DNA from 2 places in the Nocardia sp. TBRC8007 genome. Region 2 is predicted to be linked to the other one. Evidence: predicted binding sites of a transcription regulator. Region 2 holds the regulator's gene; the other holds the start of a gene.
What was found. Region 2 encodes LexA, which represses DNA repair genes until DNA is damaged. Its sites were predicted from a motif close to CGAACANNTGTTCG; they were not measured.

Region 1: ruvC (crossover junction endodeoxyribonuclease RuvC) is a predicted target of LexA. The motif match lies at 3,685-3,698, and genes of this name have one in related genera.

The regions. Positions count from the first base shown of each region.
Region 1 is NZ_JBWSOR010000008.1:51,871-66,981, reverse strand. It holds gene pdxS (pyridoxal 5'-phosphate synthase lyase subunit PdxS) at 1-624, shown strand, start outside; gene ACX4ZE_RS10150 (acyl-CoA thioesterase) at 725-1,546, shown strand; gene pdxT (pyridoxal 5'-phosphate synthase glutaminase subunit PdxT) at 1,600-2,247, shown strand; gene ACX4ZE_RS10140 (YebC/PmpR family DNA-binding transcriptional regulator) at 2,358-3,110, shown strand; gene ACX4ZE_RS10135 (DUF5988 family protein) at 3,176-3,382, opposite strand; gene ruvC (crossover junction endodeoxyribonuclease RuvC) at 3,719-4,288, shown strand; gene ruvA (Holliday junction branch migration protein RuvA) at 4,285-4,890, shown strand; gene ruvB (Holliday junction branch migration DNA helicase RuvB) at 4,897-5,979, shown strand; gene ACX4ZE_RS10115 (TetR/AcrR family transcriptional regulator) at 6,109-6,777, opposite strand; gene ACX4ZE_RS10110 (flavin-containing monooxygenase) at 6,814-8,304, shown strand; gene yajC (preprotein translocase subunit YajC) at 8,487-8,855, shown strand; gene secD (protein translocase subunit SecD) at 8,980-10,662, shown strand; gene secF (protein translocase subunit SecF) at 10,670-11,863, shown strand; gene ACX4ZE_RS10090 (ABC transporter substrate-binding protein) at 11,883-13,604, shown strand; gene ACX4ZE_RS10085 (adenine phosphoribosyltransferase) at 13,642-14,214, shown strand; gene ACX4ZE_RS10080 (YnfA family protein) at 14,537-14,869, opposite strand.
Region 2 is NZ_JBWSOR010000002.1:331,460-346,570, reverse strand. It holds gene ACX4ZE_RS04200 (aminotransferase family protein) at 1-631, opposite strand, end outside; gene hrpA (ATP-dependent RNA helicase HrpA) at 745-4,848, shown strand; gene nrdR (transcriptional regulator NrdR) at 4,850-5,320, opposite strand; gene ACX4ZE_RS04185 (hypothetical protein) at 5,732-6,241, opposite strand; gene lexA (transcriptional repressor LexA) at 6,535-7,245, shown strand; gene ACX4ZE_RS04175 (acyl-CoA dehydrogenase family protein) at 7,318-8,463, opposite strand; gene ACX4ZE_RS04170 (lysophospholipid acyltransferase family protein) at 8,801-9,697, opposite strand; gene hflX (GTPase HflX) at 9,985-11,550, opposite strand; gene dapF (diaminopimelate epimerase) at 11,605-12,495, opposite strand; gene ACX4ZE_RS04155 (TrmH family RNA methyltransferase) at 12,542-13,378, opposite strand; gene miaA (tRNA (adenosine(37)-N6)-dimethylallyltransferase MiaA) at 13,375-14,334, opposite strand; gene ACX4ZE_RS04145 (class III extradiol ring-cleavage dioxygenase family protein) at 14,304-15,068, opposite strand.

The sequences.
Region 1 (15,111 bases), on a different contig from region 2:
GTGGAGGCGCAGATCCTGCAGAGCCTCGGCGTCGACTACATCGACGAGTCCGAGGTCCTCACCCCGGCCGATTACGCCAACCACATCGACAAGTGGAACTTCACCGTGCCGTTCGTCTGCGGGGCCACCAATCTGGGTGAGGCGCTGCGTCGCATCACCGAGGGTGCTGCGATGATTCGCTCCAAGGGCGAGGCGGGCACCGGTGATGTGTCCAACGCGACTACACATATGCGTAAGATCCGTCAGGAGATCCGCAGGCTGACCTCCTTGCCCGAAGACGAGTTGTTCGTCGCGGCCAAAGAGTTGCAGGCGCCTTATGAGCTGGTCCGTGAGGTCGCGGCGACCGGAACGCTGCCAGTGGTGCTGTTCACTGCGGGTGGTATCGCCACCCCGGCCGATGCGGCGATGATGATGCAGCTCGGCGCCGAAGGCGTGTTCGTGGGTTCGGGCATCTTCAAGTCTGGGAATCCGGCGCAGCGTGCCGCCGCGATTGTCAAGGCCACTACTTTCTACGACGATCCGGACGTACTGGCCAAGGTATCGCGTGGTCTCGGTGAGGCCATGGTCGGGATCAATGTCGAGGAGATCGCGCAGCCGCATCGGTTGGCCGAGCGCGGTTGGTGATCACGACAGTATGGCGGTGGGCCGCTGCGCGCGGCGGCCCACCCTGGCGTCACCTGTAGCCGAGAGACTTCGGCAGCGGTGGCCGGGATAGTCTCGGCGCATGGCGACAATCGAAGAGGCGCTGGAAATAGAGCGGCTCGAGCGGGACATCTTCCGTGGTGCGTCCACCAAGACCCAGCTTCCGCGTACGTTCGGCGGGCAGGTCGCAGGCCAAGCGCTCGTCGCGGCGGTCCGGACAGTGGAATCGCGATTCCAGGTGCATTCCCTGCACGGATATTTTCTGCGTCCGGGTAATCCGCAAGAGCGTACGGTCTACCAGGTCGAACGTATTCGTGACGGACGTTCGTTCTGTACCCGGCGGGTGACCGGTATCCAGGACGGCGCGGCGATCTTCACCATGTCGGCCTCGTTCCATGTCGGCGACGATGGACCCGAGCATCAGGACCTCATGCCCGTGGTTCCCGCGCCGGAGGATCTGCCCGACGCGAGCACCACGATGAGTCCCGAACGGTTGTGGGCGATGCGCGAATGGGAGCACTGGGATATCCGAGTGGTGCCCCAGGAGGATGTGTCCAGGCGAGACGGGGTGGTCTCGCAGCAACAAGTGTGGTTCCGTTACCGGCACCTGTTGCCCGATGACCCGCTGGTGCATGTGTGCACCCTCGCTTACATGAGCGATATGACGCTGCTCGGTTCTTCGAAGGTCACCCATCCCGACGAGCGGACCCAGAACGCGTCACTGGACCACGCGATGTGGTTCCTGCAGCCGTTTCGTGCCGACGAGTGGCTGCTCTACGATCAGTCCTCACCGTCGGCGGGCTTCGGCCGTGCGCTGACCGGCGGCAAGATTTTCTCCCGCGCAGGCGCGCTGGTCGCCGCTGTGGTCCAAGAGGGCCTCATCCGTACCCGGCGTGATAGTTGAGCGTCCGCGGCTGTGCGCAGGCATACATCGGTACGGCTCGTAAGCTTTTCGGCGTGAACGCTATATCGGTCGCCGTACCCGCCGCTCCGGAACAGACACAGTCTCGGCCCACTATCGGGGTGCTCGCCCTGCAGGGCGACGTCCGAGAACATGTCGCGGCGCTCGCGCGGTGCGGTGCCGAACCCGTTCTTGTCCGTCGTGCGACCGAGTTGGCCGCAGTGGATGCGCTGGTACTGCCGGGCGGCGAATCGACTGCGATCAGCAAGCTGTTGGTGGCCTTCGAGTTGCTGGAGCCATTGCGTGCGCGGCTGCGCGCCGGGATGCCCGCTTTCGGGTCGTGCGCGGGCATGATTCTGCTTGCTTCGGAGGTGCTCGATACTCGTTCGGACGCCGAGCATCTATCAGGCATCGATATGACAGTGCGCCGCAATGCGTTCGGTCGCCAGGTCGATTCGTTCGAGACCGACCTGCACTTCGCTGGACTGGCCGACGGACCGGTCCGCGCAGTATTCATCCGGGCACCATGGGTCGAGCGGGCGGGCGCGAGCGTCGAGGTGCTCGCCACTGTTCCGGATGGCCCGGCCGCAGGCCGGATCGTGGCGGTACGACAAGGCAATGTCCTCGCGACCTCTTTCCACCCCGAGGTGACCGGTGATCTGCGTGTGCACCGGATGTTCGTAGACCTGATCCGGGCGATCTAGCCGAGGCAGTTGTGGGGGAGATGTCCGAGTAGGCTGAGGAAGTTGTGCGCCCGGCAGTGCCGGTACCGTATACACGACCAGACGTGCCATCGACCTGAAGGAAGTAGGGAATGAGCGGCCACTCCAAATGGGCCACCACCAAGCACAAGAAGGCGGCGATCGACGCCAAGCGCGGCAAGCTGTTCGCGAAGTTGATCAAGAACATCGAGGTGGCAGCCCGGACCGGTGGCGGTGACCCGGATGGCAATCCGACGCTGTACGACGCCATCCAGAAGGCGAAGAAGTCGTCGGTGCCCAACGACAATATCGAGCGTGCTCGTAAACGTGGCGGTGGCGAGGAGGCGGGTGGCGCGGACTGGCAGACCATCATGTACGAGGGCTACGGACCCAATGGCGTCGCCGTGCTGGTGGAGTGTCTCACCGACAATCGCAATCGCGCTGCGGGCGAGGTACGTGTCGCGATGACGCGTAACGGCGGTAATATGGCCGACCCCGGTTCGGTGGCCTATCTGTTCCACCGCAAGGGCATCGTCACCTTGGAGAAGAACGGCTTGTCCGAGGATGATGTGCTGATGGCGGTGCTCGACGCGGGCGCGGAGGAGGTCAATGACCTCGGGGAGTCGTTCGAGGTCATCAGTGAGCCCGGTGATCTGGTAGCCGTACGCACCGCGTTGCAGAGCGCCGGACTGGACTACGATTCCGCCGAGTCCGGATTCCAGCCCTCGGTATCGGTGGCGGTCGACGTCGAGGGCGCTCGTAAGGTGATCAAGCTTGTCGACGCTCTCGAAGACAGTGACGATGTGCAGAACGTCTACACCAACGTCGACATCCCCGACGAGGTGCTCGCTCGACTCGATGACTAGTCCGGCAGCTGTGTAGTGCTCCTCCGGAGGAAAGTGCTCGTCGCGACCGGAGCGGAGTGCCCGGTCTATTCCGCGATCTTGGTGCGGTCACACCACTCGTAGACTCGTAGCCGCCCTTCCGGAGTGTCCTGTTCTCGTTGTGTGAGAGTGAAGTGCTCGTACCCGTCTCGGAACGGGACCTTCAACTCGGCTTCTGGTGCGGTGATCGGCACGATGCGAGTGGGCAGGTCTTGCGGACCGCCTTCGAGAACAGCCATGGCAATAGCGCTCATTCTCAGATGGTAGAAGCGTGATCTGCTGGATCGTGGTGGTTTCGGAGCGCGAAGAGTTCCGATTCGCTCACAATTTGCTCAGCACCTTAAATTGTACACTTGAGCAGCTTATATAAGAGTTTGCTAAATTCTTTTCCTGGTGGGGACATAGCGGCGTAGACCTGGATCGGGGCAGGGTGCTGGTATGGCCGGTCGGTGTACACGGTATCTGCGAGTCGGCTCCCCGGTGTCTGGCAACTCCGCAACACAGCGCGGGCAACCGTGTCGCGGACAGGCACTGAGTTCGGTCTCCGCTAGACTCTCGAACAGTTGTTCGTGTCTGCGAGAGGGGTTGTCGTGCGGGTGATGGGCGTCGATCCCGGACTCACCCGATGCGGTCTCAGCATTGTCGAAGGCGGGTTGGGGCGTAAGGTCGCGGCTTTGGACGTCGGCGTAGTCCGCACTCCCGGAGACACGGATCTGGCTCAGCGCCTGCTCGTTGTCGCCGAAGCAGCTGAACGCTGGATGGAAACCTACGAACCAGAGGCGGTTGCCATCGAACGCGTCTTCGCTCAGCACAATGTCCGTACTGCTATGGGCACCGCACAGGCGGGCGGGGTGATCGCGCTCGCCGCGGCGCGGCGCGAGATCCCTGTGGTCTTCCATACTCCGAGCGAGGTGAAGGCGGCGGTCACGGGCAACGGCACTGCGGACAAAGGACAGGTGACCGCCATGGTCACTCGTATTCTCGGCCTGGCCACTGTCCCGAAACCGGCCGACGCGGCGGATGCGCTCGCGCTGGCCATCTGCCATTGCTGGCGGGCGCCGCTGCTGGAAAGGATGGCCGCGGCGGAAGCCAAGGCGGCCGCGGCGCGGCGACGCTATCAAGAACGACTGGTCAAGGAACGGAAGGAGGTGCGCAGATGATCGCTTCGGTACGCGGTGAGGTGCTCGAGATAGCTCTCGACCACACGGTGGTCGAGGCGGCTGGTGTCGGCTACCGGCTCAACGCCACCCCATCCACTCTGGCCGGGCTCACCCGCGGCGAGGAGGCCAGGCTCTATACCGCGATGATCGTCCGCGAGGACTCGACGACACTTTATGGTTTCGCCGACACCGAGGCCCGCGACCTGTTCGGTTTGTTGCAAACCGTCTCAGGCGTCGGACCCCGCCTCGCCATGGCTGTGCTTGCCGTGCTGGAGCCCGAAGCGTTGCGCAAAGCGCTCGCCGAGAGCAATATCGCTGCCCTGACCAGGGTGCCCGGCGTCGGAAAACGCGGCGCCGAGCGCATGGTGGTCGAGTTGCGCGACAAGGTGGATCTCGTCCCGGTGCCATCCGTTTCTTCCGGGTCGGCACCCGCCGCGGCGCGCCCACCGGTACGTGATCACGTTGTCGCCGCACTCATCGGTCTCGGTTTCGTTGCCAAGCAGGCAGAGCAGGCGGTCGATGCGGTATTGGCCGATCAGCCCGCTGCCGATACGTCCACCGCACTGCGCACCGCACTCGGGCTACTCGGTAAGAACCGATAGGACGCCATGGAACACCATGAAGAAACCGCGGAATCGCCGGTCAGCGCCAGGTACCTGAAGTCCGATGGCGAGATCGAGGCGAGTTTGCGCCCGAAGTCATTGGACGACTTCATCGGCCAGCCCCGGGTCAGGGAACAGCTCGCACTGGTGCTGCGGGGGGCCAAACAGCGCGGTGGCACCCCGGATCATGTCCTGCTGTCCGGTCCGCCGGGGCTCGGCAAGACCAGCATGGCGATGATCATCGCCGCGGAACTCGGCACCGCCTTGCGAATCACCTCTGGTCCCGCGCTGGAACGAGCGGGTGATCTCGCGGCCATGCTCAGCAACCTGGTCGAGGGCGATGTGCTGTTCATCGACGAGATCCACCGCATGGCCCGTCCTGCCGAAGAGATGCTCTACTTGGCGATGGAAGACTTCCGCGTCGATGTGGTGGTCGGCAAAGGTCCGGGTGCGACCTCCATTCCTCTGGATATCGCGCCGTTCACTCTGGTCGGTGCCACTACCCGATCCGGAGCGTTGACCGGCCCGTTGCGTGACCGCTTCGGTTTCACCGGTCATATGGATTTCTATGAGCCTGGAGAGTTACTACGTATCCTGCAGCGTTCGGCGCACCTCCTCGGCCTCGGTATCGAGGAAGATGCGGCAGCCGAGATCGCAGGTCGCTCCAGGGGCACGCCCCGCATCGCCAACCGTCTGTTGCGCCGTGTGCGCGATTACGCGGAAGTCCGCGCTGACGGCCGGATCACCCGGTCGATAGCGCAAGCCGCACTCGAGGTGTACGACGTGGACGTGCTCGGTCTCGACCGGCTCGATCGGGCAGTCCTCGGCGCACTGGTGCGCAGCTTCGGTGGCGGCCCGGTCGGGGTATCCACTCTGGCGGTGGCGGTCGGCGAGGAAGGGGCCACAGTCGAGGAGGTGTGCGAGCCGTTTCTGGTGCGTGCGGGCATGATCGGGCGCACTCCGCGCGGCCGGGTGGCCACCGCCGCCGCTTGGGCGCATATCGGCCTCGTCCCTCCCGCTGATCTGTCCTTCGGCTCCATCGAGGTTCGCGGTCGTGAGCCGCACCCCACCCTCGACCTCTTCGAATGACTCCGATCTGTGCGCTGCCGCGTGAGTCGCGCTTGTTCGTGCCGAATGTGGTATCGCGGTCGCGGATAGCGAAACGGCGGTGTCGACCGCGTCCGATGTCTGCGAGTGTGCCAGGGATGCCCGAATCGCTCAGCAGTCCTTGCGGATACCGTCGATGAGTAGGTGGCGGATCGCCTGGTTCAGCCCGGCTATCTCGGGAGGAGTTGGTGTGCGCAGCGCGTACAGGATGCCGGCGAGTAGCATGCCGGTCACCGCGCGTGCGGTGTTCACAGTGTCCAGGTCGGGACGCAGATAGCCGAGTTCGACACCGTGTTCGAGGTATCCAGCGGTCAGCGTGTCGGCGGTATCGAGTAGTCGGTAGAGCCGTTGAGTGAGTTCATCGTCGATACCGGTGGCATGGAACAGTAGCAGCTGGGCCGCTCGGCGATCGGCGAGCAGGATCTCGGCGAGAGCCGTCCCTATGCGATCGATTTGGGCACGGTATTCGGCCAGGGTGGCCGCGGCATCCGGGGAGTTATCCGTGCCTAGCGCTGCGATGATGCGTGCGGCCAGATCGTCGATGACATGGTCGATGATGTCACGCTTGTTGGTGAAATAGCGATAGAAGGTGCCGTGTCCGATGCCGAGCCGGCCTGCGATATCGGCGATAGCGGTGGCGTGATAGCCCTTTTCCGCGAAACAAACGAAGGCAGTGTCGATGATCTCTTGACGCAGCTCGGCTTTGCGTTGTTCGGCGCGAGTGGATAGTTTCGACACTTCATCGATGATACAGTAGTCACATTCGGAATGACATGTCATTCCTAATTGAATAGCTTGATCAGCGGGAGGTTCGACGTGGCACCTCAGTACGACGCGGTGGTGGTCGGTGCGGGATTCGGTGGTATGGGGGCGGGAATCCAGCTCGATCGCCTCGGGTTGAGCAATTACGTCATTCTCGAGCGCGAGGATGACCTCGGCGGTACATGGCATGTCAATCGTTACCCCGGTCTTGCGGTCGACATCGCCTCGGTCACCTACTCGTATTCATTCGAGCCCAATCCACGCTGGTCGCGGCTGTTCGCGCCCGGTGAGGAGTTGAAGAAATACGCAGAGCACGTGGCCGACAAATACGGACTACGTCGTCGAATGCGCTTCGATACCGTTGTCGAGGGAGCGCGCTGGGACGAGGATCGCGGACACTGGGAGGTTTCGATCGTGGGCGGGGAAACGATCACCGGACGTTACTTGCTCACCGCGACGGGATTTCTGTCACAGCCCTACACTCCGTCGTTCCCTGGCATCGACACCTTCGCAGGCGAGATCATCCACACCGCTGCGTGGAAGGATGACATCGACCTCACCGGTCGCGCTGCTGCGATCATCGGTACCGGCGCCACCGCCGTTCAGCTGATTCCGGAGGTAGCCAAGAAAGCTCGCTCACTCACTGTTTTCCAACGCACGCCGATTTGGGTGGTGCCGAAGATCGACACCGAGATCCCCGTGCCGGTGCGTAGTCTGTTCGAGCGCGTCCCGTTTACACAGCAGGTCGCACGGCTGGTCAACACCAGCTTGCTCGAGGCGCTGATGGTGGTGGGCGTGCTGCATTTCAAGCAGGTCAGGCTGATGAACAAGGGTGTGGGCGTACTGGCCAAGGCGCATTTGCGGGCCTCGGTACGCGACCAGGAAACGCGAAGGAAACTCACCCCACATTACGATTTCGGGTGCAAGCGACCCACCTTCTCCAATCACTACTTCGCAACATTCAACCAGTCGCATGTGCGACTGGAGACGAATTCGATCGACCACATCGAGCCGGACGGGATCGTCACCACCGATGGGCACAGGACCGAGATCGACACACTGATCCTGGCCACCGGTTTCAATCTGTGGGACGTGAACTTTCCGGCCATCGAGATCATCGGTCGAGACGGGGTGGATCTCGGAGAATTCTGGCGGGGAGATCGTTTTCAAGCCTATGAGGGCATCACGATACCGAAGTTTCCCAACCTCCTCAGCCTCAACAGCCCGTATTCCTATAGCGGCCTGTCCTACTTCACCACCGTCGAGACGCAGATGAAGCACATGGACAGGTTGTTCGGTGAGCTACGGCACCGCGGCGCGACCATCTTCGAGGTCACCGAGCGGGCTAACGCCGAGTTTCTGAACAGGGTCACGGCCAAGCTCGGTTCCTCGGTCTTCTACCGAGGTGACTGTGCCGCCGCGCACAGTTATTACTTCAATCAGCACGGCGAGGCCGCACTGTTGCGACCTACCAGTACTCTCAACGCGCACCGCGAAGCGGTCAGCTTCCCAGTGGACGACTACGTTTACCGCAAGATTGCTTGATCTGCACCGCGATACCGCCTCGTCTCCGGGCTCCGACCGGAGCGTGTTCCGTCGGCTTGTAGCAGGTGCCGAGCAGATCGCGCACGCCAAGCGGGTGTGCGGATGTGTCGGCCGCGCAGCGAACTGGCAGACTATGTGGGTACTGCTCATCCCACCCACGACACTAGGGACTGACTTCGACGATGGAACTGTTGTTTCCACTGCTACTGGTAGCCCTGCTTGTGCCGATGTTCCTCGGTGTCCGCCGTCAGAAGCGGGAAGCCGAGAAGATCGCGAACATGCAGGACACCCTGAAGGTCGGCGATCAGGTCATCACCACATCGGGACTGTACGGCACTGTGGTCGACCTCGACGACACCACCGTCGACCTCGAGATCGCCGAGGACGTGGTCACCACGTGGTTGCGCCGGGCTATCCACGAGGTGCGCGCCGACGATTCGGTGAGTACCGAGGAGACCGGTACATCCGATCCAGGCTCCGGTGATTCGAGCGTGACGGAGTCCATCGAGGAAACCGCCGAGCAGACCGAGACCCGGCTGACCAAGGACTGAAGTTTCTCCGGTCGCGCTCTCTACGCTAGAGGTCGCAGCGACGGTCATCCGTCCGCGCGCCTGGCGCTGGTGGGGCACGCCCGCCTGTTCCTCATTCGTTTTCCCGTCTAGGAGATGAAGTACTGTGCCACCTTCTCAGGGATCGGCGCATCCGCTGCGGCTGCTCGGTGTCTACACCGCGCTCGTGGCCGTGGTCTACGCGCTGGTGTTCTTCGCCGGTGACAAATTGCCGACCCCCAAACTCGGCATCGACCTGCAGGGTGGTACCCGGGTCACGCTGTCCCCGCGCACACCGGACGGCAGCGCGCCGAGCCGGGACAGCCTGCAGAAGGCGCAGGACATCATCGAGAACCGGGTCAATGGACTCGGAGTATCCGGCTCCGAGGTCGTCATCGACGGCAGCAACCTGGTGATCACCGTGCCCGGTGAAGACGGGCAGCAGGCCCGTGCACTGGCGACGACAGCGAAGATGTACATCCGCCCGGTGTTGCAGAGCATGCCTACCGCGAGCGGCGGCACCGCACCGCAGCCGCCGCCCGCACCGCAGCCGCCGCCCGCCGCGGAGCCGGGACCGGCCGCAGAGCCCACGCCCGCCGTGCAGCCGGAGACCCCGCAGGCCACACCTGCCCCACAGCAGCGGGTATTCCCCGCGCAAGCACCGGCCCAGCCGTCGGCTGAACCGAACTTGACGCCCACCGAGGAAGCGGCCAAGGAGATCCAGGCGGCCAAAGCGACGAGGCAGAGCACGGATCCGGCGGTGCAGCGGGCCGCGATGGCCGCACTGGACTGTAGAAAACCTGATCCGCTCGCAGGCAACGACGATCCGAATCTTCCGCTGGTGACCTGCTCGACCGACGGCACCCAGGTCTTTCTGCTGGACAAGAGCCGCATCGATGGCCAAGAGATCAAGGATGCCAGTTCGGGCTGGGACCAGCAGCAGGCTAGGCATGAGGTCTATCTGGAGTTCAAGTCCGGCGGCAGCAGTGCCTGGGCAACGCTCACTGGTGAGTACATCGGCAAGCAGGTCGCCTTCGTGCTCGACTCCCAGGTAGTCAGTGCACCGGTCGTGGAGAGCGGCCCGCAGTACGGCGGGAGCACCCGCATCACGGGCAACTTCAATACGGCGTCGGCGAAGGAGCTGGCGAACACCCTGAAGTACGGCTCGCTGCCGCTGTCGTTCGAGACCTCCGAGGCGGAGACAGTGTCGGCGACTCTCGGCCTGGCTTCGCTGCGCGCGGGTCTGCTCGCCGGTGCGATAGGCCTGGCGGTGGTGCTGCTCTACTGCCTGGCCTATTACCGCATGCTCGGGTTCATCACCGGTCTGTCCCTGGTGGCCTCCGGAGTCGCAGTCTATGGCATCATAGTGCTGCTCGGGCGTTGGATCGGCTTCACTCTCGACCTCGCGGGCATCGCAGGCCTGATCATCGGCATCGGCATGACCGCCGACTCGTTCGTGGTGTTCTTCGAACGCATCAAAGACGAGATGAGGGAAGGCCGCAGCTTCCGGTCCTCCGTGCCGCGCGGTTGGCAGCGCGCCCGTCGCACTATCCTGTCCGGCAATGCGGTCAGTTTCATTGCTGCGGCCGTGCTCTATAACTTGGCTGTCGGCCAGGTGAAAGGCTTCGCGTTCACCCTCGGTCTCACCACCATCCTCGATGTCGTCGTGGTGTTCCTGGTGACCTCACCGCTGGTGCTACTCGCCTCTCGGACGGAGTTCTGGTCCAAGCCGGCGGTGAACGGCCTCGGTGCGATCCAGCAGATCGCCCGCGAGCGGAAGGCGGCCGAAGCTGCCCTCGGGAAGGCATGAAGACGCGATGACCAACAGCTACACCACCTCGCTAGACAAGGTGGCCCCGGACGACAGCGCCACATCGAGCGCCGAACCACAACCGGTCCGGCACGGGTTCCTCAATCGCCTCTACACCGGTACCGGCGCCGTGAACGTCATCGGCAAACGCCGGATGTGGTACGGCATCACTGCCGTGATCGTACTGGCCGCACTGGGTAGCATGCTCGTGCGCGGTTTCGATTTCGGCATCGACTTCGAAGGCGGCACGCGCGTTCAGTTCCCGACCGGGGATGCGACAGTCAGCAAGGTCGAGGATGTCTACCGAGGTGCTATCGGCACCGATCCGGTTTCGGTGCAGACCGTCGGCACCGGCGGCTCGTCCACCATCCTGATCCGGTCGGAAGCACTGGACCAGAAGCAGGTGGAGGCGCTCAGTACCGCGCTGTTCGCCGCGTTCCAGCCGAAGGACGGCAACGGCAACCCGAGCTCGAACGCGATCAGTACCTCCGATGTCAGTGAGACCTGGGGTGGTCAGGTCACCGATAAAGCGCTCCTCGCGCTCGCGGTGTTCCTCGCGCTCGTAGCGCTCTACATAGCCATCCGTTTCGAATCACATATGGCCATCGCCGCGCTCGCCGCGCTCGGCTTCGACCTCACCGTTACCGCGGGTGTGTACTCTATGGTCGGCTTCGAGGTCAGCCCGGCGACGGTGATCGGTATGTTGACCATCCTCGGCTTCTCGCTCTATGACACGGTCGTGGTATTCGACAAGGTGGAGGAGAACACTCGAGGTATTCTGCATCTGACTCGACGCACCTATGGTGAGCAGGCCAATCTCGCAGTGAACCAGACGTTCATGCGCTCGATCAACACCTCGTTGATCGGTATCCTGCCGATCCTCGGCCTGATGGTGATCGCAGTTTGGATGTTGGGTGTCGGCACTCTCAAGGACTTGGCACTGGTTCAGCTGGTCGGTCTGCTGGTCGGTACGTACTCCTCGATCTTCTTCGCGACCCCGTTGCTGGTGTCGATCAAAGAGCGCTGGGGGCCCGTGGCGGCGCATACCAAGAAGGTTATGGCCAAGCGGGCCGGCGCGGCTGAGCGTGGGGCGAAGGCGGTGAGGCCGGACCTCGGTACTGTGCCGGACAGGCAGCAGATGGTGCGGGCACCACGGCCGGGTGTGCGACCGAGCGGAAAACGACACAAGAGGCGGCACTGACCACGAAACAGGGGGTTATATGCGACAGCCACGTACGGTGATACGACTGATCGGAGCGTTTGTCGCGGCGATCTCGACCGCCGGGCTGGTGGTCGGTTGCTCCAGTAAGAGCCAGGTGCCGTCCATCGGCTATGCGACTGACGCCACCATCACCACCTACAACGGTGGTAGTACGCTCGGGGCTGTTTCCGGATCTGCTGCAGTGTTCTCCCGGGTGCTCACCGGATTCTTCTATACGGGTCCGGACGGCCAGCAGATCGCCGACACCGATCTGGGCACCGCCAAGGAAGTACCCGGCGAATCGCAGACCATCCAGTACCGGCTCAATCCCGCTGGTGTGTACTCCGACGGAGTGCCGACCTCCTGCGATGACTTGGTTTTGGCGTGGGCCGCCCGCAGCGGGCAGTTCACCGAGCCCAGTGACCACGGGCCTACTCCGCTTTTCGATGCCGCGAGCACTGTTGGCTACGAGGATATCGAGCGCATCGACTGTCAGCCCGGCTCGCGGGACGCCATGGTGGTGTTCCGTCCGGGCCGGAACTATTTCGCCTGGCGTACCCTATTCGCCGCGGGGGAGTTGATGCCCGCGCATATCGCGGCTCAGGTGGCGAATGTGCCCGACGTGGTATCGGCAGTGCGGGCCCGTGATCTCGACGCCATCCGCAGACTCGCGGAGTTCTGGAACACCGGTTGGACCATCCCGGCCGACGGCAGGATGGATTTGTCCCGGTTCCCTTCTTCGGGGCCTTACCGCATCGAGTCTTTCAGTAAGGAAGACGGGTTGGTGTTGGTCGCCAATAGCCGCTGGTGGGGCAACAAGCCGGAAACCGGACGTATCGTAGTGTGGCCCAAGACTTCCGATGTGCGACAGAGAGTCGAGGAAAATGCTGTCAATGTGGTCGATATCGGTGCGGATTCGGTGAAAAACCTGGATCTGAAAGGTTTTTCTGTGCATACCCAACCCGGACGGGGTGTCGAGCAGCTGGTGTTGTCGACCAGCGGGGTGTTCGCTACGCGCGAGGCGCGCCAGGCATTCGCGTTGTGTCTGCCGCGTCAGGCATTGTTCGACGAACTCGGCAAGGTACCGGATGCGCCGAAGACCGGACTGGGCTCCGGCCCGCTGAACGCGCATATCGTCCAGCAGGATTCGTTGCTGTACCCGGCGGTTATCGGTGCGGCGAAAAAGTACTCCGGTGATGACGCGACAAATGCGGCCAGGGCGGTTGCCGCCTCCGGCGTGTCGAGTCCGACGGTTCGCATCGGCTACCTGGCTCCGGACAACCGTCGTGCGCGGACCGTCGCGATGATCGCCGATGCCTGTCGGCCGGTGGGTATCTCCGTAGTGGATGCCGGCTCGCCCGATTTCGCTCCTGCTCAACTCACCGAAGGCACAGTGGACGCGATTCTGGGGAGCACTGCCTCGGCGTCGGGCCCAGCGGGCTCGGTCGGTGCGGTAGTCGCGATCAGCGCGTTGCGCACCGGTAGTGGACTCAATGCCGGGCGATTCGATAATCGCCGGTACGATGCGATCACCAATCAGCTCGCGGTCGATGACGACTCGGCTACACAGCTGACTCTGCTCACTGAGGCAGAGAATATGCTGTGGACCCAGCTGCCGAGCATCCCCTTGTTCGCCACCCCCCGCACAATCGCTTTCGGGGCAGGGCTGCACAACGGGATCCCCGCCCCCAGCCGGGCCGGGACGGGCTGGAATATGGACCGGTGGGTGCTGCAGCGGTGACAGACGGTGTGGGTGATGTGATGAGGGAGATGTGTCGATGAGTAAGCATGCGGCAATCGAATCCGCGGACGCAGTCGCGGAACGAGCTGCCAAGGCCGCCGAGGCGGTCGATCGGTTGACCCGTTGGAACGACGACTTCCCCGTGCCTGGAGTGCGTTTCGCGGATCTGACGCCGGTTTTCGCCGATGCCGATGGCTTCCGTGCCGTGGTCGATTCCTTGGCTGAGTGTGCACCTGACGCCGATCTGGTGGCCGGAGTCGATGCCAGGGGCTTCTTGCTCGGAGCTGGCGTCGCCGCGACTCTCGGCACCGGGGTGCTCGCCGTTCGAAAGGCGGGCAAGCTCCCGCCTCCCGTGCTAAGCCGGAAATTCGAACTCGAATACGGCACCGCCGCATTGGAGATCCCCGCGGATGGTATCGAGCTGCGGGGTCGTCGTGTTCTGCTGTTGGATGATGTGCTCGCCACCGGCGGCACCATCGCTGCCGCCGCCGAACTGTTCGAGCAGGCAGGTACGGAGATCGCTGCCGTAGCAGTGGTGTTGGAACTCACCTTCCTCGAAGGACGCGCCAAGCAGGGGGACTATCCGCTGACCTCGATCGTGCAGGTCTGATCCCGCGTGGAGCCGATCATCCGGGTAGGATGTCGAGGCAATTCCTACGTGGTTCAGGGTCGGTCCTGACACTGTGGTCCTGATGATCCGAAATATCACGGGTCAGAAATGCTACGGACGCTTCTGCCAATATTGTACTTAGTACGGGATTTCCCTATCTTCGCTGATCGAGAGCCATGCCGTTGCTCTTGTGCGGTAGTCGCTCCAGCGGCCCGTCCTCGCGCGCCGTGTGTTCGCCGCAACCTCTGGGAGCTGATATGACCACTTTGTCTATTTCTGAGCGGCGGTTTCATCGACCGAACGAACGCCGACGGCACACCGGTCAGCGACGTGGCGCATACATGATGAGGGCGACACCGATGAGGCAGATCGTCGCGCCGAGGTAGTCCCAGCGGTCAGGATGGAACTTGTCCACAAGCATGCCCCATGCCAGTGAGCCCGCGACGAAGATACCGCCGTAGGCAGCGAGAACACGCCCGAAGTTCGGGTCCGGTTGAAAGGTGGCGACGAAGCCGTAGGCGCCGAGAGCGAGAACACCCGCGGCGATCCAGATGAGGCCACGTTGCTCGCGCCAGCCCTGCCACACCAGCCAAGCGCCGCCGATTTCGGCGAGTGCGGCGAGCGTGAACAGGAGCAGCGATCGGATGACCGTCATAGCGGCAACGATACGTACCCGGCAGCCGTCGCACGGTGCTAGCTCCGGGTAGTGTCGCGTTCTACATCGACTGGCCAGGCCGGATCGCAGCAGGACGAATCCAGCGTAGGTCCTGGATGGCTCACCGGCCGAAGTTCCGCCCGATGTCCAACGCCGCCCGGCCTCGGGAGCCCCTGGTGGGTATCGATGGCCCGCTGAGCGGACGTATGTGCCCCACCCGGACTAAAGTTGGTGGTCCGGGA
Region 2 (15,111 bases):
GATAGCCCCGCGGCGGCAGGTAGATGCCGCCTGCGCCGATGACCGGTTCGCAGAAAAACGCGGCGATGTGCTCGGCTCCGACTTCCTCGATCAGGGTGAGCAAGGCTTTCGCCTCGTCCCACTCGACGGTCCGGGCCGCGGGCATCAGTTCCCCATAGCCCTCGCGGTTGCCCGCTATGCCCGCCAGTGCCGTGCCCGCGACATGCATGCCGTGGTAGGCCATCCGGCGGCCGACCACGATCGTCTTGTCCGGCTGTCCGAGTTCGTGCCAGTAACGCCGAGCCAGTTTTGCCGCAGTATCGACGGCATCGGAGCCGCCGGAGGTGAAGAAGATCTTGCTGTTGGGCACCGGGGCCAGCTCGGCGAGTCGCTCGGCCAGTTCCTGAGTGACCGGCGCGGCGAGATCACCGAAATTGGAGTAGTGCGCGATCGTACTCAGCTGAGCTGCGACCGCGTCGGCGATCTCACCGCGCCCGTGCCCTACGTTGGCGAACCACAGACCCGCGGTCGCGTCCAGATACCGCTTACCCGTCTGATCAAAAATATAGGCGCCGTCACCGCGGGCGACCGCGAACGCACCGTCCTGCTCGACGGCACCCATATCGGCAAAGCCATGCCATAGCGCGTTCATGCCCACATCTTTACCGGAAACCGGGCCATTTACCGAATAGTCCGGGTTCGGCCCATGCCCTAGACCTCCTGTCGGAATATTCGATGGCGGGTTTCGGTACTCTGATCGATGCGATGACCACGCCAGCCACCACCGATTTCCGCACGCTCCGAGCCCGCCTGGCGAATCTCTCCCTTCGCGACGAACACCGGCTTCGGCGGCGGCTGGACCGGGCGCGCGGGGGTGACCTGGATGAGCTCGAGGCCGAGATCGCGGCGGCCGAGCGCCGGGTCGAGACGCGCCGCGCCGCATCACCACAGATTCGCTACCCAGAGCAGTTGCCGGTCACCGACCGCCGCGCGGATATCGCTGCGGCCATCGCCGAACACCAAGTGGTGATCGTCGCGGGCGAGACCGGTTCGGGCAAGACTACTCAGATTCCGAAGATCTGCCTCGAACTCGGTCGGGGCATCCGAGGCACCATCGGGCATACCCAGCCGCGCAGGCTTGCCGCGCGCACTGTAGCCGAACGCATCGCAGAAGAACTGGGCACGGAACTCGGCGATGTGGTCGGTTACACGGTGCGATTCACCGACCACGCCTCCGAACGCACGCTGATCAAGCTGATGACCGATGGCATCCTACTCGCCGAGATCCAGCGCGATCGGCTGCTGCGCCGCTACGACACGATCATCATCGACGAGGCACATGAGCGCAGCCTCACCATCGATTTCCTGCTCGGCTACCTCGGGCAACTGCTCCCCCGCCGACCCGACCTCAAGGTGATCATCACCTCGGCGACCATCGATCCGGAGCGGTTCGCCAGACATTTCGCGGATGAGAAGGGGACTCCGGCACCGATCGTCGAAGTCTCCGGCCGCTCCTACCCGGTGGAGATCCGTTATCGGCCACTCACGCTGGAGCTTCCATCAAGGAAGAACGACAGGACCGACTCAGAAGACCCAGGCGAAGTAGACACCCGGATCGTCGACCGCGACCCGGTGGACGCGATCTGCGACGCAGTGACCGAATTGTTCGCCGCGGGCGAGGGCGACGTGCTGGTGTTCCTGTCCGGCGAACGCGAGATCCGTGATACCGCCGACGCGCTACGCGATCTGCGGCTGCCGCACACCGAAATCCTGCCGCTGTACGCCCGACTGTCCGCAGCCGAGCAGCATCGGGTATTCGCTCCACACACCGGACGGCGGGTAGTACTGGCGACCAATGTGGCGGAGACCTCGCTGACCGTGCCGGGCATCCGGTACGTCGTCGACCCGGGAACCGCACGAATCTCGCGATATTCGATGCGGACCAAAGTGCAGCGGTTACCGATCGAGCCGGTGTCCCAGGCCTCGGCACGGCAACGGTCCGGCCGCTGCGGCCGGGTCGCCGATGGTATCTGCATCCGGTTGTACTCTGAGGAAGACTTCGAATCCCGGCCCGCCTTCACCGAACCCGAGATCCTGCGCACCAACCTTGCTGCGGTCATTCTGCAGATGACCGCGCTCGGACTCGGCGACATCGAGAAATTCCCCTTTGTGGAGCCGCCAGAGCGGCGCGCTATTCGCGACGGCATCGCCCTGCTCGAAGAACTCGGCGCCCTGACGCGCGACGAAGCCGCTCTGACATTGACGCCGCTCGGGCGGGAAATGGCCCAGCTGCCGGTCGATCCGAGGATGGCTCGGATGCTGGTAGAAGCACAGCGCAACGGCTGCCTGGCCGACATGCTGATCATCGTCGCGGCACTGTCGATCCAAGATGTCCGGGAACGACCCGCTGAGCAGCAGCAGGCCGCCGATACCTCGCACGCCCGATTCACCATCGAAGGCTCGGACTTCCTGACCTACTTGCGCCTGTGGGATTATCTCGGTGGGCAACGCGCGTCGTTGTCGTCCAATCAGTTTCGGCGCTTATGCCGCGAAGAGTTCCTGCACTACCTGAGAATCCGAGAGTGGCAGGACCTGCACGGGCAACTGCGCACGATCACCAAAGGACTCGGCTGGTCGGTGCGGACGCGGCAACGAGCCGAGGGCACCGCGCAGTGCCCGGCCGACGCCTCGCGACCGGAGCGCGGAGCAGTAGGAAGAACGCACCAGGGCAAGCCTGCGCGCAGCCGGGACAACAGACAGCACGGTGGGAAAAGCGACCGGTCCGGCACCGACGCGGTAACGGACGACGGTACCGCCTGGGACGCTACCGCGATCCATCAGGCACTGCTGGCAGGCATGCTGTCGCATATCGGAGTCAGGGAGGCGGAGTCCAGGGAGTTCCTCGGCGCCCGCAACGCCAAGTTCATGATCTTCCCTGGTTCGTCGCTGGCGAAAAAACCGCCGCGCTGGGTCATGGCCGCCGAACTGGTCGAGACCTCGCGCCTATGGGGCCGGATCACCGCGAAGATCGAGCCCGAATGGGCCGAGCGACTGGCAGGTGACCTGGTCAAACGAACCTACGCCGAACCACACTGGTCGGCCCGGCGCGGCACGGCGCGCGCCTACGAACGCGTCACGCTGTATGGCATACCGCTGGTCACCGGCAGACCGGTGGACTACAGCCGGATCGATCCCGAACTGTCGCGCGAACTGTTCATCAGACACGCCCTGGTACAGGGCGAATGGCAAACCCGACACCAATTCTTCCATCGCAATCGCGCACTGCTCGACGATGTCGCTGATCTGGAGCACCGGGCGCGTCGCAGGGACATTCTGGTCGACGACGAGGCACTGTACGAGTTCTACGACAAACGTCTGCCCGCCGGTATCATCTCGGTACGACATTTCGACAGCTGGTGGCGCACCGCACGACGCACTGATCCCGCGCTGCTGGATTTCTCGACAACCACTGTGATCAATGAGGGCGCTGCCGCACTCGACCCGTCGGACTTTCCCGGTTCATGGCGACAAGGCGAGCTCAGTTTCCCGCTCACCTATCAGTTCGAACCAGGCAATGACGATGACGGAGTCACGGTGCGGATCCCGGTGGAACAGCTCGCCCACATCCGTGCCGTCGGCTTCGACTGGCTGGTGCCGGGTATGCGTGCTGAGCTGATCTCCGCGCTGATCAAGTCGTTGCCGAAGACGCTGCGCCGCAGCGTCGTTCCCGCACCCGACTTCGCGGCTGCCGCACTGGCCGTGTTGACCCCGCGCGCAGAGCCGCTGCGTACCGGACTGGCGCGCGAGCTGTCCCGCCTGGGTTCGGTCCCGATCGCACCGACCGACTTCGATCCCTCCGCACTATCCGATCACCTGCGGATAACCTTCGCGGTCATCGACAACGACGGTGCCACGTTGGCTCGCGGCAAGAGCCTCACTGCGCTCAAAAACAAGCTGGCCGAGCACGTGTCCGCGGCGGTCGCCCAGGCTGCCGCCGGAGTAGAACGCCCACCTGCCACTGTATGGAGTTCCGAATCGCTCGGCACTATCGCGCCGACAGTGCGCCGAGAAGTGGCCGGGCAGACCGTTACCGGATATCCCGCTCTGGTCGCCGAGCGCGAAGGAGTGGCGGTCCGGGTGCTCAGCACCCCCGCCGAACAGGCCACCGCGATGCGCTCCGGCACAAAGGCACTACTACTGCACGCCCTGCCGGTGTCGCTCCGCGCCCTCACCTCGGGTCTGTCACCTGCGGATCGGCTTGCGCTGAGCCAGAATCCCTACGACTCGCTGGAGGAGCTGCTCGTGGATTGCCGCGCGGCCGCCGCTGACCAACTCCTCGCCGCCGCAGGCGGTCCGGTGCACGACCCGGTAGAGTTCGACAGGCTCGTCGCCCGGATTCGTCCCGACTTCTCCTCCACCACTGCGCGCGTGCTTCGCTCGGTGGTGCCGGTACTCGCCGTCGCCCACCAGGTTTCGGTCGCACTCCCGCAGATCCGCGAGCGCGACATCGCCGATGACGTGCGTGATCAACTCGATAATCTGGTATTCCGTGGCTTCGTCTCCGAATGGGGCGCGACTAGGCTGCGCGAGCTACCCCGCTATCTGCAAGCGGCGCTGCTGCGTCTGCACGCATTGCCCGGCTCGACGGTGCGCGATCGACAAGGAATGGCTGAACTCGATCGGGTACTGGCTTCCTACGATCGTCTGGTCGATTCGCTGCCGGAGCACCGCAGGCATACCCCCGCGATCACCGATATCTGGTGGATGATCGAGGAACTGCGCATCAGCCTGTTCGCGCAGAAACTCGGCACCTCCTTCCCGGTGTCCGCCAAGCGGATCGAGAAGGCGATCGCGTCAGTCCGGCGCTGAGTCAGTCAGCGGCTGACAGTGCCTCGGCACGCGCTCGGCGCATCTGCTGGATCTCTCGTTCGAAGTCCTCGGCGGAGGTGAACGACCGATAGACCGAAGCGAACCGCAGGTAAGCCACCTCGTCCAGGTCGCGCAACGGCCCGAGGATGGCCAGGCCCACCTCGTGACTGGGCACTTCCGGAGCCCCTTTTGCCCGCACTGTGTCTTCCACCTGCTGCGCGAGCAGGTTCAAGGCATCGTCATCGACTTCCCTGCCTTGACAGGATCGCCGCACACCACGAATAACTTTCTCGCGGCTGAACGGCTCGGTGACCCCGCTCCGTTTGACCACGGACAGGATGGAGGTTTCCACCGTGGTGAACCGCCGCCCACACTGTGGGCACGCGCGACGACGGCGGATGGCCGCACCTTCGTCGGCCTCACGCGAATCCACGACCCGGGAGTCCGGGTGTCGGCAGTACGGGCAATGCATCCGAGAAATCCTTCGTCGATGCGCGTGTCTCGCGGCCGAGCCTCCCACCGATCGCGGTGATCGGCCCGGCGAGCACGTGTATCGAGGTCTATACCCTGGCACCGGGTATTCCGTGTAGGACACGCGGAATACCCGCATAACACTTCGAGGATACCCGTCCGAGTACCCGAATCATCTCACTCACCCCGATCACCGTCCGACAGGCACGCTCATCCAGTGATCCGCCGCTGCGTGGCCAGTTCCCACCAAGAGGACCGGTAACAGTGCCACTGATGCTGAAGAAGGCCATACGCCGAGGACCCTCGACATCGTTCACGCAATGGCGAGCGGGCCACTTCGTCAGCACCGAACCAACGGGTTCCGTTGCGGCGTTATGTTATTTCTGCCGAATCCCGATGTTCGACTCCCCGGTCAGCCCACACGCACAGCCCCTGATCCGCCCGCACCATCCACCACCGCGGGGGCAGATCCACCGGGCGCACCACCCCAGTCACCTGCCCGCACATGCGCCACCGCGATCAGTCCCACTACTACCACGGCGGTGAGCAGCGCAGCGACAGCAAGCGCAGCGAAACCGATCTGCGCGTGCTCGATACGGCGCATCGGATCCACAACACAGGCGCGCCGGGGAACAGAAACCCTCGCATTACTGCCATACGCAACGAATCCACTACCGGGCCGCACATCGCGCGGTCGTCGATCAGCTGCGGATCGATGCTCGGATACCAATGCCAACGACCGCACGCCGGTACGCGGCATCCACTGATCGGTACCGCATCCGAACTCTTCTTCCTCCATACGCAGACCAGCGACACGACGAGCGAACTCCGTGTTCACCACACCGATCGGTGGGATGATGCCGTCGGTAGGCAGGGCGGTCTCGCCGCTCAGTGGGGTGATATTGCTGATCGCAGTGCTCATCGGACAAACCTCCGTGGTAGGTGCTCCGTTGCCGTTCGAGCCGATGCTGTTCGTTCGAACTCGCATCCAGCCGACGTTCGATCAAATGTTCGAAGAACTGGTGTTCGATTTCTACCATGCCCAGTTGGCAAAGTCAGCAGAAACGCCCGACATACGTCGAACAGATGTTTGATACATCGGCGCGGGCGGGATAGATTCGAAGCACCCGGACACAGGGGCCATGCGGACACGCGCCGGGTACCGATCGGCCGGATACAGCAGGAAAGGCGGTTGCGGTGAGGCAGACGGGCGATATGAGCGACGAGACCGGCGGCGGCGCCGACTCGGCGGGTACCGGAGCGGATCTCACCGCACGCCAGCGCAAAATACTCGGGGTGATCCACACATCGGTCAGCGGACGCGGCTACCCCCCGAGCATTCGGGAGATCGGCGACGCCGTAGGGCTCACGTCTACATCCTCGGTCGCCCATCAACTGCGCGCCCTCGAACGCAAGGGCTATCTGCGGCGCGATCCGAATCGGCCACGCGCGGTGGATGTCCGAGGCTTGGATGAAGTGGTGCGATCGGTGACCAACCTACCGGTCGCCGCAGTGGAGCACGCCGAGGACACCGTCGATACCGATCGGCCCGCACCCGCATTCGTCCCAGTGCTCGGACGGATCGCTGCCGGTGGCCCGATCCTGGCCGAACAGGCCATCGAAGAAATCTTCCCGCTGCCGCGCGAACTGGTCGGTGACGGTTCGCTGTTCCTGCTGAAAGTAGTCGGCCAGTCCATGGTCGACGCCGCGATCTGTGACGGCGACTGGGTGGTCGTGCGACAGCAGAACGTCGCCGACAACGGCGACATCGTCGCGGCGATGATCGAGGGCGAAGCCACGGTGAAGACCTTCAAGCGCACCGGCAAGGACATCTGGCTGATGCCGCACAATCCGGTCTTCGAGCCGATCCCCGGCAACGAGGCGCAGATCCTGGGCAAAGTCGTCACGGTCATCCGCAAGATCTGACGCCACCGACCCAGTCGCAGCCGGAAGCGACTACTGCGCGGCGTCCTGCCAAATGATGGATCAGGGGATGTGTCAGGAGAGCTTCAAGCTGCGCCCGACGATCTCCTTCATGATCTCGGTGGTACCGCCGTAGATGGTCTGGATGCGAGCGTCCATGTAGGCCTTGGCGATCGGGTATTCCTTCATATAGCCATAGCCTCCGTGTAGCTGCAGGCAGCGGTTGATCAGATCCAGCTCTTCCTCGGTGCTCCACCATTTGGCCATGGCGGCATCCTCGGCGCTGAGCTTGCCCTCATTGTGCAGTTCGATGAACTTGTCGACCATCAAGCGCACCGCAGTAGTCTTGGTGGCCAGCTCGGCGAGCACGAAACGGGTGTTCTGCAGTGCCCCGATAGGCTTGCCGAACGCCTTACGATCACGGACGTACTGGATGGTCATTTCCAGGCAGGACTCCATTGCCGCGGCTGCCATGACGGCAATCGACAACCGTTCCTGCGGCAGATTGTGCATGAGATGGATAAAGCCCATGCCCTCGGTACCGAGCAGATTCTTGCCGGGCACACGTACATCACTGAAACTGAGTTCTGCGGTGTCCTGGGCCTTGAGCCCGAGCTTGTCCAAGTTACGGCCACGCTCGAAGCCGGGCATGCCACGCTCCACCACGAACAAACTGAAGCCCATCGCCCCCTTGTCGGGATCAGTCTGCGCGACCACGGTCACGAGATCAGCATTGATACCGTTGGTAATGAAAGTCTTGGCGCCGTTGAGAATCCAGTCGTCCCCGTCGCGCACCGCACGAGTCTTGACGCCCTGCAGATCCGAACCCGCGCCTGGCTCGGTCATCGCGATCGCGGTGATGATCTCTCCGGCGCAGAAACCAGGTAGCCAGCGTTGCTTCTGTTCGTCGTTGGCCAGGTCCAGTAAATAAGGCGCGATCACATCATTGTGCAATACGAAGCCGAGACCTGAGTACTGGCCGCGCACCGTCTCCTCGGCGATGATGGCGTTGTAGCGGAAATCCTGCACCCCGCCACCACCGTGCTGCTCCGGTATGGCCATACCGAGGAAGCCTTGTTTGCCTGCCCCCAGCCAGACTGCCCGGTCGACGATGCCCTGCTCTTCCCACTGCGCGTGATGCGGTGCGACGTGCTGATCGAGAAACTTGCGAAACGACTCCCGGAACAACTCGTGTTCCGGCTCGAACAATGTGCGCTCCACACCGACCTCCTAGTGACCACACTGGCCGATCCACACCGACCAGTCATGCCCCATAGGGTACCCGGAATGAGAATCCGCGTTCACTTCTATCCCTGACTGCGGAGCTACCCCAGCAAATGCGGCGTCGGCGAACACGGAGACGACCTCAGGTGACGTACTCGCACAGGATGTGGCGCATCGACCCACATCCGGAAGGCCACTACACCGACCGCGATGCGGTCCGAAAGGGCTGCACGAATTCCGTTCGGTGCCTATGGATTCGGAAGGAGAACAACACCGCGCTCGCACCGGAGTCGAATCCGAAAGCTATCGCCCAGGCCGGAAACCGTAGCAGCTGTCAGCGTTTCAACCAGTTGCGCGCACGACCCGCCAAGGTGCGAGCTTCATCGCGCTCCCGCTCGGTGAAGAGGAATTTCATCTCCTCCTCCAGTGCCTTACGCACCACATCGCGAAGCTCCACCGCGGCAGCGTCCACATCGTCGGCGTCGAGCCAAGGGGCCGGTTCGATCGGAGCGCCTACAGAGAAATAGAAACGCTCCGGCCGCGGGATAACGGTGGGGCCGATACCACGGATCAGCGGAGGAGTCAGATCAGGACTGAGTCCGAGCGCCTCCACCGTCCAGCGCAATGGGCGCAGGAAGGGGTGGTCACCATCGACCACGATGTCGTAGGCGTCGTCGATGCCGATCATCGCGACCGGAACAATCGGAGCTCCCGCCTCGATGGCCATGCGCGCGAAACCGCTGCGCCCTTCCCATTTGAGCATGTACTTCTCATTCTTGCGACGCACCGCCTCCCGACCGCCACCGGGGAAAACGAGGACAGCCTCACCGCGCTGGAGCAAGGCCAGACAATTAGGCCTGGTTCCACGCACCGTGCCCAGGCGGTGCAACAGGTGACGCACACCGGGGACGTTGATCAGTACATTCTCGGCGAGACCGCGGATGATACGACCGCGGCGGCGCAGTATCTCGGGGAACAGCAGTGGAGCATCGATACCGCCCATCAGATTATGATTACCGACCAGCAACACCGGCCCATCGGCAGGAATATTCTCCAGGCCGTAGAAACGCGGGCTCGTCCACGCCCGCAGCGGCGCGAGCACGGCGTCGACAAGCCTCAAGTCGGCGTCGGTCAGCGAAACCGCCAGTGGCGCACCGTCGCTGAGTACTGGATCGATGATGTCCCCAGCACTGGAGTGCCGGGTACCGGAATCGGGGCGCACGTCCGACATAAACCCTCCTGCGTCGATTCGACGACAATAGCGTAACGAAATCGACTACGTGGCACCGAATGCGCGCGACGCATGACAAGAGTGCCGCTACAAACCGATCAAGGTGTCCGGCGCGCCGCGAAGGCGGACGCGAACTCGCATGTCATCGCCCCAGCAGGAAACCATACCGTCCGACATGTCATGGTCAAATGTGAAAACGCCCACATCTCATCGAAAAATCACTGGTAGCGAGCAGCGCCCCGGCCTCCACCCCTACCGGATCATCGAGTCGGCACCGACCCACACCGCTAATGCTCGCCGGTCTCCCGCGCGTGGTTCGCGCCCACATGCGCGTACTCCGCCAGGGCGGCAGCAAGGGCGTGCGGGACGCGAGCGCGAACACGAGTGCCGCTCTCTTCGTGGTGGGAACTCAGGATGCGGCCCTCGGCATGGATACGAGCGATCAGGTCGCCGCGCGTGTACGGCAACAGCGCACCGACTTCCACGTCCAACTCGCCGAGCAATTCGGCGAGCCGCGCCCGAAGTGCGTCCATGCCCTGTCCACGGTGTGCGGAAACGAACGACGCGTCCGGCAGGAGCGCGCGCACATGGGTGAGGTCCGTCGGGCCGATCGCATCGATCTTATTGACTACCAGCAATTCCGGCGGAGCGGGTGCACCGGACTCCTTGATCACGTCCGTGACCACCTCACGCACGGCTTTGATCTGTTCGGCGGGTAGCGCATCGGAGCCGTCCACCACATGCAGCAGCAGATCGGCACCAGTGACCTCCTCCAGAGTGGAGCGGAATGCCTCGACCAGCTGAGTCGGCAGATGTCGAACGAAACCGACCGTGTCGGTGAAGACCACCTCGCGCCCGTCCTCCAGCTGGGCCCGGCGGGTAGTCGGATCGAGAGTGGCGAACAACGCGTCCTGCACCAATACTCCGGAGCCGGTGAGAGAGTTCATCAGGCTCGATTTGCCCGCATTGGTATAGCCGATGATCGCCACGGAAGGGGTACCGCTGGAGTACCGGCGCGCCCGCATGGTGTCGCGAGCGGTTTTCATATCGCGAATCTCACGGCGCAGTTTGGCCATACGCTCACGGATGCGCCGACGATCGGTTTCGATCTTGGTCTCGCCCGGACCGCGCAGACCAACGCCACCGTTGCTGCCCGCACGGCCACCGGCCTGCCGGGACATGGATTCACCCCAACCACGCAGACGCGGCAACATGTAGTCCATCTGGGCCAGCGATACCTGCGCCTTGCCCTCGCGAGAGGTCGCGTGCTGGGCGAAGATATCCAGAATCAGCGCGGTCCGGTCGACCACCTTCACTTTGACGACCTTCTCCAGCGCGGTCAACTGCGCCGGGGTCAGTTCACCGTCGCAGATCACGGTGTCGGCACCGGTTTCGAGCACCACACAGCGCAATTCGTCGGCTTTTCCGGAACCGATGTAAGTGGCGGGGTCGGGGCGATCACGGCGTTGGATCAGCGCCTCCAACACTTCCGATCCCGCAGTCTCGGCCAGCGCTGCCAACTCTGCCATGCTCGCCTCCGCCTGTGTAGCGGTCCCCGCGGTCCAGACACCGACCAGCACGACCCGCTCCAGGCGCAACTGTCGGTACTCGACCTCGGTGATATCGGTCAGTTCGGTGGACAGACCCGCGACGCGGCGCAAAGAGCTGCGATCCGCCAGCTGCAGTTCACCTGCGGTCGGGTCGGCCGACCAGCCCGAACGTTCTCGCCGAGCGGCGTGCTCGGCGAGAACGTCCTCGGTCACGATATCCGCCCCCGTTCCCACAGCCACATCTTCGGCCGACTCGACGGAACGATCGGCCGGGGTGAATTCATACGTCTCTGATTTCCTCATACACCATCCATGCTGCCATGACATCATCGCAGGACGCACCCGATTATCCGGCGGTCACGCGGCGCGCAAGCCATCCCACCAAGAATGGGCGAGCCTGCCGGTCGCCACCAGGACTGATGGTCCGCGCAACCACGCCGCGCCGTACTCCAGCGCGACAGTCAGCTCACCACCTGGCACCCGGACACGAACTCGGCTGGCGTCCTCCTCGATACGGAAGCTATCGACAGCCAGCGCGGCGGCGGCCGCGGCCACAGTTCCCGTTCCACACGAACGTGTTTCGCCGACGCCGCGCTCGTAGACCCGCATGTCGACGGAGCATTCGGCGTCCAGTGCGGTAACGATCTCGACATTCACTCCCTGCGGGAACAGGTCGGGATCGAAACCGGGCGATACAGTCAGATCGAGTTTCCTGAGCGCCTCCACGGACATCCCTGGAGCTACGCAAGCAAGATGCGGGTTACCGACGTCGATGCCGATCCCGGACAACGCCCAGCCCGCGACGGTCGCCGTGGATTCGCCGAGCATTCGTACCTGGCCCATACCGACAGTGACGTCCCCATGGACCGCGCCCCCTGTGTGCACAGTGACCGGGCGCGCACCGGCGCGACTTCCGACGATGTAGCTGTCGCGGGCCTCCAGCCCCGACGCCGCCAAATAGTGAGCGAATACCCGCACGCCGTTGCCGCACATCTCGGCGATCGAGCCGTCGGCGTTGCGATAGTCCATGAACCAGTCCTCAGCGCCGACCCCCTCCGGGATCTCGGCGAGCACGCCCTCGGCATGCAGCGCGCCAGCGCGCGCGACCCGCAGCACACCATCTGCACCCAACCCACGCTGACGATCACACAACGCGCTGACCTGCCCGGGAGCCAGCGACAGCATGGCCATAGGGTCGGGCAGCAGCACAAAGTCATTCTGGGTACCGTGCCCCTTGATGAACTCGATGTCCGGCACGTGCGCTGACTTCCTCTCCTCGTCGCTCGGTCTACGGTCACTTGACGAACGTCCGGCGCTGCCGGGAAATTTCATAGAGCGCTACCGCCGCCGCCGAGGGCGCGCCCAGCGAGCTGGCCGTGCCACCCATCGGAATACGCACCGTGTCGCCACAGGCCTCCCGCCAGGCCGCGCTCATCCCGCTGGTCTCGTTACCCACGACCAGAATGGTCGCGTCGGTGAAGTCGTGGTCATAGACGGCACGGCGGCCGTGCTCGTCGGTGCCGACGACTCGAGTCGGAATGCCACGGCGCACCTGCCGGTCGCGGAACTCGAGCACCTGCGCCGGCCCGGCGGCGCGGATCACCGGCACCGCGAACAGCGAACCGGTCGAGGCGCGCACAGCTTGCGGATCGTATTGGTCGGCACCGTGCCCGGTGACGATGACACCGTCTGCACCGAAAGCATCGGCCGAGCGGATCAGCGTCCCCAGATTGCCCGGCGAGTTAGGACGATCGAATACCATGAGCACCGGCGCGCGCTCCCCTGGCTCACCCAGCTCGAAGGACTCCAGCTCCGGCTGCCGCGAAAGCGCGACGGCCACCAATTCCGGGACACCCCTGGATTTTTCGCCGAGCTCAGCCATAAGTTCGGGCACCATCCCGATCTGCGGCACCCCGCTGGTATCCAACAGCCCACGCGCCCAGCTCGACAACTCCGGGCGGCCGAGGCGATACAACAGCGTCTCCAGCGGCCAGTCGTTGGCTACAGCCTGGGTAATCGGACGAACCCCCTGGACCAGGAACCGACCGTCCCGGCGACGTTTGGCGCGATTGTGCAAATACGCTCGCCACACCTGAACGGAGGCATTACGCGTGCGCGCATGGGGGATCACCGCGGAGTCCGTTCCCTCTCTTCGAGCATGGCCAGCACCCGCTCCGCCAGATCGGGCACGGCGCCGTCTACCCACAACACCCGGGGGTCGCGCCGGAACCAGGAGCGCTGCCTGCGAACATAGCGCCTGGTGCCGATCAGGGTGCGCTCCTGCGCGTGGCTCAGGTCGTATTCGTTGTCCAGGTAGGACAAGATTTGTGCGTAACCGATGGCGCGCCGCGCCGTGACGCCCGTACGCAGACCACGCTCGACCAAGTCGCGCACCTCTTCGACCAGACCACCGGCGAACATCGCCGCGGTGCGTCGCTCGATGCGGGTGTCCAATGCGGCGATCTCCCGGTCGACACCGATCACGACCGCTCCCCAGCGCGGTCGCCCGATCACCGGCGCCGAGGCGGCGAACGGGCGACCGGTCAGTTCCACGACCTCCAACGCGCGCACCATACGGCGTCCGTCAGTGGGCAAGATGGTCTGCGCGGCCACCGGATCGACCGCACGCAGCGCCGTGTGCACAACCGCGACCCCCTCCTCTGCCAGTACTGCTTCCCAGCGCGCCCGCACAGCGGGGTCGGTGGCCGGGAATTCCCACTGGTCCAGTAACGACTGGATGTACATCATCGAACCGCCGACGATGACCGGTACCCGTCCACGCTCCATGATCGCGGCGACGTCGGCGCTCGCGGACGTCTGGTAGGCCGCGACGGACGCCGTTTCGGTGACCTCGAGCACATCGAGCTGGTGGTGCGGAATGCCGCGCCGTTGTGGCACGGACAGCTTCGCAGTGCCCACATCCATACCGCGGTAGAGCTGCATCGCATCGATGTTCACGATCTCACCGCCGAGTCGTGCGGCCAGCTCCACGGCAAGATCGGATTTGCCCGCGGCGGTCGGGCCTATCACCGCGATCGGGGTGATACCAGCATCCGTCACGGGGTATCGCCTCCCGCTCGACGCCATAAGCTCACGTGATAGCCGACCCCGAACGGCGCGTCCCGGTAACTTGTCTCGACCACCGGATCAGCGCGGAACAGCCCCGCCAGCACTTGGTAAGCAGGGCGGCCCGCGAGCTCCAATTCAACGCACAATTCCGGATCGAGCGCTCGAAGCCAGGCGCGGTCGCCCGTGCTGAGAGCTAGGTCGAGATCGTCCTGCACCGTTCGGGCGCGTTCGTCGAAGTAACCGGGGGCCGCGGCAGACAAAGTCGCCACACCATCCGCCACCACCAGCACGCCACAGGGTACCGCGGTGCCGTCCATATCGACACGCAACGTCGCCCCGAGTTCATAGCAGTACTGTGGTGACGCGTCCGCGGACACGATGTGCGCCACAGCGGTGACGCTGGGCGCGGCCTGCCCGCGCAGCCATCCCGCAACCAACGCGTCGAGCGGTAGCTCCGGATCTGCTCTGGCCGCCCCGACGACCGCCGCCTCGGAGAAGCCGACTCTGATATCGGCGCCGAATCCACGGAACGTCCCGACAGTCTCCGGACCGAGCGTGCCACCGATGGCGCTGGTACCGATCACCAGCCATTTCTCGGTCATGCCTGCGAAGGTGCGCACAGTAGCTAGCACGGCGGTCCGCAGCGCGGCACGCGGATCGGGACCGCCTGTTCCCGCCGCATCCAGTGCGCCGCCGCATAACTCGGGAACCAGGACGGGCGGTGCGGGAACAAGGGCGGCGATGGCGAACACGTCGTAACCGTAACTGTTACCGAGCGCACTGGTCCTTCCCGGC